3 regions of the Nissabacter sp. SGAir0207 genome follow, and region 2 is predicted to be linked to each of the others. Evidence: predicted binding sites of a transcription regulator. Region 2 holds the regulator's gene; each other region holds the start of a gene.
What was found. Region 2 encodes LexA, which represses DNA repair genes until DNA is damaged. Its sites were predicted from a motif close to TNCTGTATGTACATACAGNA; they were not measured.

Region 1 (2,263 bases), on a different contig from region 2:
GCCGCCGGTGCCCGCCTTTGCCAACATCTACTACAACATGTCGGGTGAGGGCGAGGTGCGGGGGAGCTGGAACTCGGATGAGAACTTCCAGTATGTGGCCGACCCGCAGCCCGCGGTGGATGGCGGCGACGGGCTGGCGGTACTGACCATCCCGGAGTCGCAAAAAGTGGACTATCAGGTGATGGCGCAGCGCACCCAGTCTGACCCGAACATCAACCCCGCCACCGGCGCGGAGCTTGGCTCCACCCCGTTGGAGGATAAGGATCTGGGGAGCAAGGGCCAGCCATAACGGCCAGCCCGGCAGGGGGCATACCCGCGGGTATGCCTTTTTTACTTGCGCAGGGTATGGATGACGTGCAGCACCTTGCCGAAGATCTCCAGCCGGTCAGCCTCCACGTAGATGGGCTGGTAGGCCGTGTTCATCGGCTCCAGACAGAGACGCGGCGTCAGGCAGAGCCGCTTGACGGTAAACTCCCCCTCCACCGCCGCAATCACGATGTCGCCATGCTGCGGCGTTTCGGCGCGATCCACCACCAGCAAATCGCCACTGTTGATGCCCGCCAGTACCATTGAATCCCCCTCGGCACGCACAAAGTAGGTGGCGCTGGGGTGACGGATACAGTACTCGTTCAGATCCAGCGTCCGCTCGATGTAGTCCGCCGCCGGTGACGGCACCCCGGCACGGCAGTAGTCGGCAAACAGCGGCAACGCCAGCACCGGTATCTCCTCATCCGGCGTGCTAAATATGCTCGTTACAATCACATCACTTCCCTCAATGATACTGGTTATCTATCCAGTATATGATAATTTAGAGGAATGGAAAGTGAGATTGCTCCGTTTCTCAAGGTGTTAGCCGCAGGTTATTTCGCCAGTGCCGCCATCAGGCTGGCGCGGCAGGCGCTGTCTTGCTGCACGGCGCGGGCTTTGTCGGCCTCAGGCAACCCTTGGAAAGCGGCAATCACCCGCCGGGCTTCGTCGCGATCCAGCGATTTGCGGTCAAGCGCGTAGAAGGAGTTGCCGCCCTCAATCACGGTATTGAAATCGCGCAGGTAGGCCTCTGGCGATGTGTCACTGCCCAAGCGCTGCACAATCACACACATCACCGCGCTATAATAGCCGTCGTTTTCCACACGGGCTTTATCGGCCCGATTTTTCCACCACATGCCAGCGGCCGCCAATATCAGCAGCACGAGAATTAAGGTTACGCTTTTTTTCATTTTGATCTTTTCTTGATAATAAAAGGTGATTCTAAAGTGTCATCAGACAAACCACCAGCCAGAATAGCGGGATGATATAGGGTTGGTTGAGAAAAGCGGAAATGGCGGCAGGGAAAGAGGCAAAGCGGGGAATTAAAGGCAGGACGCCGCTGTTACACGGCGTCCTGAGGCGATCACAGGGCGAAATCGTCCAGCGACTTGCCGGCATCCAGCGCCAGTTTAATGGCTTTCGGGGTGCGGCCCTGGCCGGTCCAGGTTTTCAATTCGCCATTTTCATCGCGGAATTGATATTTCGCCGGACGCGGCTGGCGCTTCTGGCGGCCACCCTGGGCATCGGTCATCGCCAACAGTTCAGCCGGGTCAATGCCCTCTTCCTGCATCAGCTCCAGATACTCTTTCAGCTTGGTAAGGTGCTCTTCTTTCTGCTGCTTTTCTGACGCCTCTTCTTCGCGGCGTTCTTCCACGATAGTTGTCAGTTTTTGCAGGATTTCTTCCAAGGTTGAGAGATCGACCTCACGCGCCTGTGTGCGCAGGCTGCGAATATTGTTCAACGTCTTCAGAAAACCAGTCATAATAATACCTTTCTATTCGATGCTTTATATTTATACAAATGTTTAAGAAGCGCGATCTTATAATACCCCTACGACTATTAACAACATTAAATCGTAAATAGCCGACAACAGCCTAATAAGTATCCGATTTTTCCTGCGCTATTATCCGCGCAGAAATCAGGGATACCCTGCCGTCATTAAAATAGTGGATACCATTATTACGATATAATGCCCAAACTGATGATGGCGAAACGCCGCATATCGGCGGCGCAAACAGGATAATATTGCGCGGCCTTCAGGCAAGCCAAGCCGGCAGGAATTTCATTTAAATGTCGCGATTACAACAATAGCGCCAGCTCCATCGCGGTACGCTGCAACTGCGGCAATACCGTGTCGCGCAGGGTCTGGGCCGAGACCTGCGAGGCATTGACGCCGACGTTCATCGCCGCCACCACCCCACCCTTACGCGCGTGCATCGGCACCGCAATGGATCGC
Region 2 (2,263 bases):
CGCAGGTGCGGCATCATCTGGCCATCCCCCTCGCGGCCCGGCGAGCGGCCGAACATCACCGAGACCGGCAGCATCTGGATGTCGAGCTGCGGGTTATTGCGGTGCAGATCGAGGTAGTCGTGGAACAGCTTGACCGACTCCTCCTGCGGGGTGTAATAGCGGAAGAAGCGTGGCCCCTGGCCGATGAACACATGGCTCGGCAGGTGGTGGCCATCAATCTCCAGCGGAATTAATGGATCGGGCAGGTTCTGCGCCAGGCACTGCTGCCGCAGGGTCAGAAGGTCTGCCTTCGAATCATAGGGTAAAACGTAAAGTACCGGCCGGGTCGGATCCAGGCGGAGTTCCGTCACCGGATCGGCAGGTATCACCTTGCTTCTTACCAGCAATTTGAGCGGTAAGTTCAAAAGGGAGTAGTAAAGTTTGCGCCAACCTGACATAAAAATGTAAAGCCTCATATAAGCGATGCGCCGCAAGGATATCAGAAAGCCGGTTTGATATCTTTCGTCCCGAGCGGATGAATAGCCGCTAAAATATTGTTAATTCATCTTAAGGTGCAGAGCGTATGGCAAATCAAACAACCGGGTTGGTCCGTATCTATAAAGCGGCCGGTTATTCGGTAAAAGGACTGCTGGCAGCCTGGAAAAATGAGGCTGCATTCCGACAAGAGGCCATGCTGGCCATCCCGGCCATCATCCTGGCGTTCTGGCTGGATGTGACCACCGTTGAGCGCATCCTGATGGTCGGGGCCATCGTGCTGGTGATGATCATTGAGATTATCAACAGCGCGATCGAGGCCATTGTCGACAGAATCGGGCCGGAGTTGCATCCGCTCTCGGGCCGCGCCAAGGATCTTGGCTCGGCGGCCGTTGCGTTGGCTATCATACTGACACTTTTCGTCTGGGCAATGGTGCTGCTGCCCCATTTGTCATAACTTGCGAAGATTTACGCAAAAGCGCACGGTAAACAGTGCAAAATGCACCGGAACCGGGGATTTTTCGCCTGTCAGGTTTTCAACTGCGCCGTAGCTGTATATACTCCCAGCAAGACTGTATAAACAACCAGGGGGCGGGATGAAAGCACTTACCACCAGACAGCAAGAGGTCTATGACCTCATTCGCGACCACATTTCCCAGACCGGCATGCCGCCGACGCGTGCCGAGATTGCGCAGCGCCTGGGTTTCCGCTCGCCTAACGCGGCAGAAGAGCACCTGAAGGCGCTGGCGCGCAAGGGTGTGATTGAGATTGTCTCCGGCGCCTCACGCGGCATCCGCCTGCTGATGGAAGAGGAGAACGGCCTGCCGCTGATTGGCCGCGTCGCCGCCGGCGAACCGCTGCTGGCACAGCAGCACATTGAGAGCCACTACCAGGTTGACCCGGCGATGTTCAAGCCGAGCGCCGACTTCCTGCTGCGCGTCAGCGGCATGTCGATGAAAGACATCGGCATTCTGGATGGCGACCTGCTGGCGGTGCACAAGACCCAGGATGCGCGCAACGGCCAGGTGGTGGTGGCGCGCATTGATGATGAAGTTACCGTCAAGCGCCTGAAAAAGCAGGGCAACATTGTGCACCTGCTACCGGAAAACAAAGAGTTCACCCCGATCGTGGTTGACCTGCGCGAGCAGACCTTCTCTATTGAAGGGCTGGCCGTCGGCGTCATTCGCAACGGCGACTGGAGCTAACGGCATAGGGCGCAGTGCAGGAAGCGGCTGCGCCAGCCGGATACAGTCCTGAACTCCTGATAACGCCCCCTCGTGGGGCGTTGTCGTTTCTTCTCCCTGCCCGTGAGCGAACTGATGCCACTGATTGCCGCCCTACGGTTCGGTGAGACCGACCGCCAGCTCTGGCGTTTGGCGCTGCCGATGATCTTCTCCAACGTCACCGTCCCGCTGCTGGGGCTGGTAGACACCGCCGTCATCGGCCACCTCGACAGCCCGGACTACCTCGGCGGCGTCGCGGTTGGCGCGATGGCGACTAGCTTCCTGTTTATGCTGCTGCTGTTCCTGCGCATGAGTACCACCGGCATGACGGCGCAGGCGTTCGGCGCCCGCGATCCGGCGCGGCTGGCGCGGGCCTTTATGCAGCCGCTGCTGCTGTCGGTTGCCGCGGGCCTGCTGATTTTGCTGTTCCGCCACCCGCTGATTGAACTGGCGCTGGGGCTGGTGGGCGGCCATGCCGCGGTGCTGGAGCAGGCGCGGCTGTTCCTCGAGATCCGTTGGCTCAGCGCGCCAGCCTCACTGGCGAATCTGGTGATCCTCGGCTGGCT
Region 3 (2,263 bases), 1.1 Mb from region 2:
GTCGATGGTGCGCTGCACCTGACCGAGCATGACGCCGCGCGCATCCAGCGGCTGCTGGCCCAGCTCTCTCAACGGGTGGCAAGCATCACGCCGGAGGCCGAGAGCCGTGAGCAGTTGGTATTGCAACAGGTGGGGCTGGTGTTGCGGCTGCTGCCGGAGCTGGTGGCCCTGCATCAGCGGCTGGCGCACCCTGCACAGGAGAGTGCGGCGTGAATGGCGGCCAGCCCACTGGCTGGCCGCCTGACCTCAAGGCTTACTTTTTGGCGGCGGGGTGGATGCTCTCATACCAGCTGCGCAACTCCTCACGGCGCTCCGGTGGCAGCGCCGCCTCATGGTAGCCCGTGATCGCCCCCTCCAGAGCAAACAGCACCCGGATACTCAGGGGCGTTTTCTCGGTATCCAACTTCAGATAGCACGCCTTGGCACCCTGTGCTTTCAGCTCAGCCGGGTTGCCGATACCGGCCTGTAGCAGCTGCCCCTCCAGGTTAAGGCCAATATTGGGCAAGGCCTTTAGCCGGGTATCGCCTTGCTTCTCGCTTCCCTCGCGGCGGGCGCTCTCCACGGCGAGGGCCGCGAGCGCCTGCAACTGCGTCTCATCCGCCCAGAGCGCCTCCGTTACCCGGTAGTAGTTCAAGGTCAGCGGCAGACCGCGGCGCAGATAGCGCAGTCGCGTCATCCCCTGCTGGAGGAATTCCGCCTCAATGTGCGCCGTGGCGCGTAGATAGAGTTCACCCTGCAAAAACAGGCCGAACATCACGCCGCCGGCCAATACGCCATAACCGCCGAACTGCGGACGAGTACAAATTTCACCCAAAGAGGCCAGCGCGAGCTTGGCGCGATCGATCCTTTTTTCGTATAGGTTCTTCATTACTATTTCCTTTAGTAAATAGGTCTATCAACGAAATAACTGTATTAAGAACAGCGAATTACAAAATACGCAAACTGGGTGAGCGTGCCAAACACAAATTGCGTTTGCAGCGGATTACCTGCCAAATCTGCGAGCTGCTTTGAAAGAATGGCGTTGATTTTTGAATTTTCTGGGGATACTGTATATGCATACAGTGACTTCAGGGCAGGGAAATTATGCGTCCATCTCTTCATAACTATCAGACTGGCGAACACGCTCAAATCACAATGCCGTCCTCCACGCTGCCAGCCTCACCGGACTACCAAGGTGGCCTGATCAGCGAATTTGTCTACAGCGAGGAGCAGCCTGTCCTGGCACACATCCTTCTTCCCCTTCTGCACCACCTCGGCGCCCAGTCCCGCTGGTTGCTCTGGCTGGCCCCTCAACAGAAATTGAGCCGCCACTGGCTACGTGATTCCGGGTTGCCGGTGGATAAAGTGGTGCAGCTGCGCACCCTGCCCCCTGCCTCCACAGTAGAAGCGATGGCAAGGGCTTTGCAGAGCGGCAATTACAGCGTGGTGTTGGGGTGGCTGCCGGAACTGACCGACGCCGAACATGCCCGACTGCAACAGGCAGCACAACGCGGGCAGGCTTACGGTTTCATTATGCGCCCCCAGTTGGGGGAGCGCCGGGCGTGCGGACATTTCCCGGCCCTTAAAATTCACTCATCACGTTATCATTGACACAAATTAGGAATATTCTCATGAAAAAAGCCCTTTTTGACGTCAATAACTCTATAACCCGCCATTCAAGCGGCCTGTTTAACGTCCATTAAGGGTTTTTTTCGCCTAAATTCGTCACCAATTGCTCGAACATGTTAAAAATTATGTACGTTTTAGGCCATTTTTGCTGGCCCTGAAAACTTCATACTTGTAAGTTTCACGCCACGTTGTAGACTTTACATCGCCAAGGTTGCTCTATAAGGCCAAATCAATTGGCAAAGTAACTAACGGAAGCAATAACCTTGACGAAGGATTTTAACCAAGGGCTTATAACAGCTTAAAGCTCATTGCCTATTTGGATGATAACGAGGCGCAAAATGAAAAAGACAGCTATCGCATTAGCAGTGGCACTGGCAGGTTTCGCTACCGTAGCGCAAGCCGCCCCTAAAGATAACACCTGGTACACCGGTGCAAAACTGGGCTGGTCCCAGTACCATGACACTGGTTTCTATGGTAACGGCTACAACGGTGTTGGCAATGGCCCAACTCATGAAAGCCAACTGGGTGCAGGTGCGTTCGTAGGCTACCAAGCGAACCAGTACCTGGGCTTTGAAATGGGATATGACTGGCTTGGCCGTATGCCTTACAAAGGCAGCGTGAACAACGGTGCATTCAAGGCACAAGGCATTCAGCT

Region 1: a site for LexA is predicted at 780-799, ahead of umuD (translesion error-prone DNA polymerase V autoproteolytic subunit). Genes of this name have one in related genera too.
Region 3: a site for LexA is predicted at 1,045-1,064, ahead of sulA (SOS-induced cell division inhibitor SulA). Genes of this name have one in related genera too.

Annotation. Positions count from the first base shown of each region.
Region 1 covers NZ_CP028037.1:87,575-89,837, reverse strand. The annotation lists gene C1N62_RS19615 (manganese catalase family protein) at 1-289, shown strand, start outside; gene umuD (translesion error-prone DNA polymerase V autoproteolytic subunit) at 331-759, opposite strand; gene C1N62_RS19605 (hypothetical protein) at 861-1,217, opposite strand; gene C1N62_RS19600 (H-NS family nucleoid-associated regulatory protein) at 1,391-1,789, opposite strand; gene C1N62_RS19595 (IclR family transcriptional regulator C-terminal domain-containing protein) at 2,107-2,263, opposite strand, start outside.
Region 2 covers NZ_CP028035.1:3,533,317-3,535,579, reverse strand. The annotation lists gene plsB (glycerol-3-phosphate 1-O-acyltransferase PlsB) at 1-437, opposite strand, end outside; gene C1N62_RS15870 (diacylglycerol kinase) at 563-931, shown strand; gene lexA (transcriptional repressor LexA) at 1,071-1,679, shown strand; gene dinF (MATE family efflux transporter DinF) at 1,794-2,263, shown strand, end outside.
Region 3 covers NZ_CP028035.1:2,414,351-2,416,613, forward strand. The annotation lists gene yccS (YccS family putative transporter) at 1-213, shown strand, start outside; gene C1N62_RS10705 (TfoX/Sxy family DNA transformation protein) at 254-868, opposite strand; gene sulA (SOS-induced cell division inhibitor SulA) at 1,135-1,590, shown strand; gene ompA (porin OmpA) at 1,947-2,263, shown strand, end outside.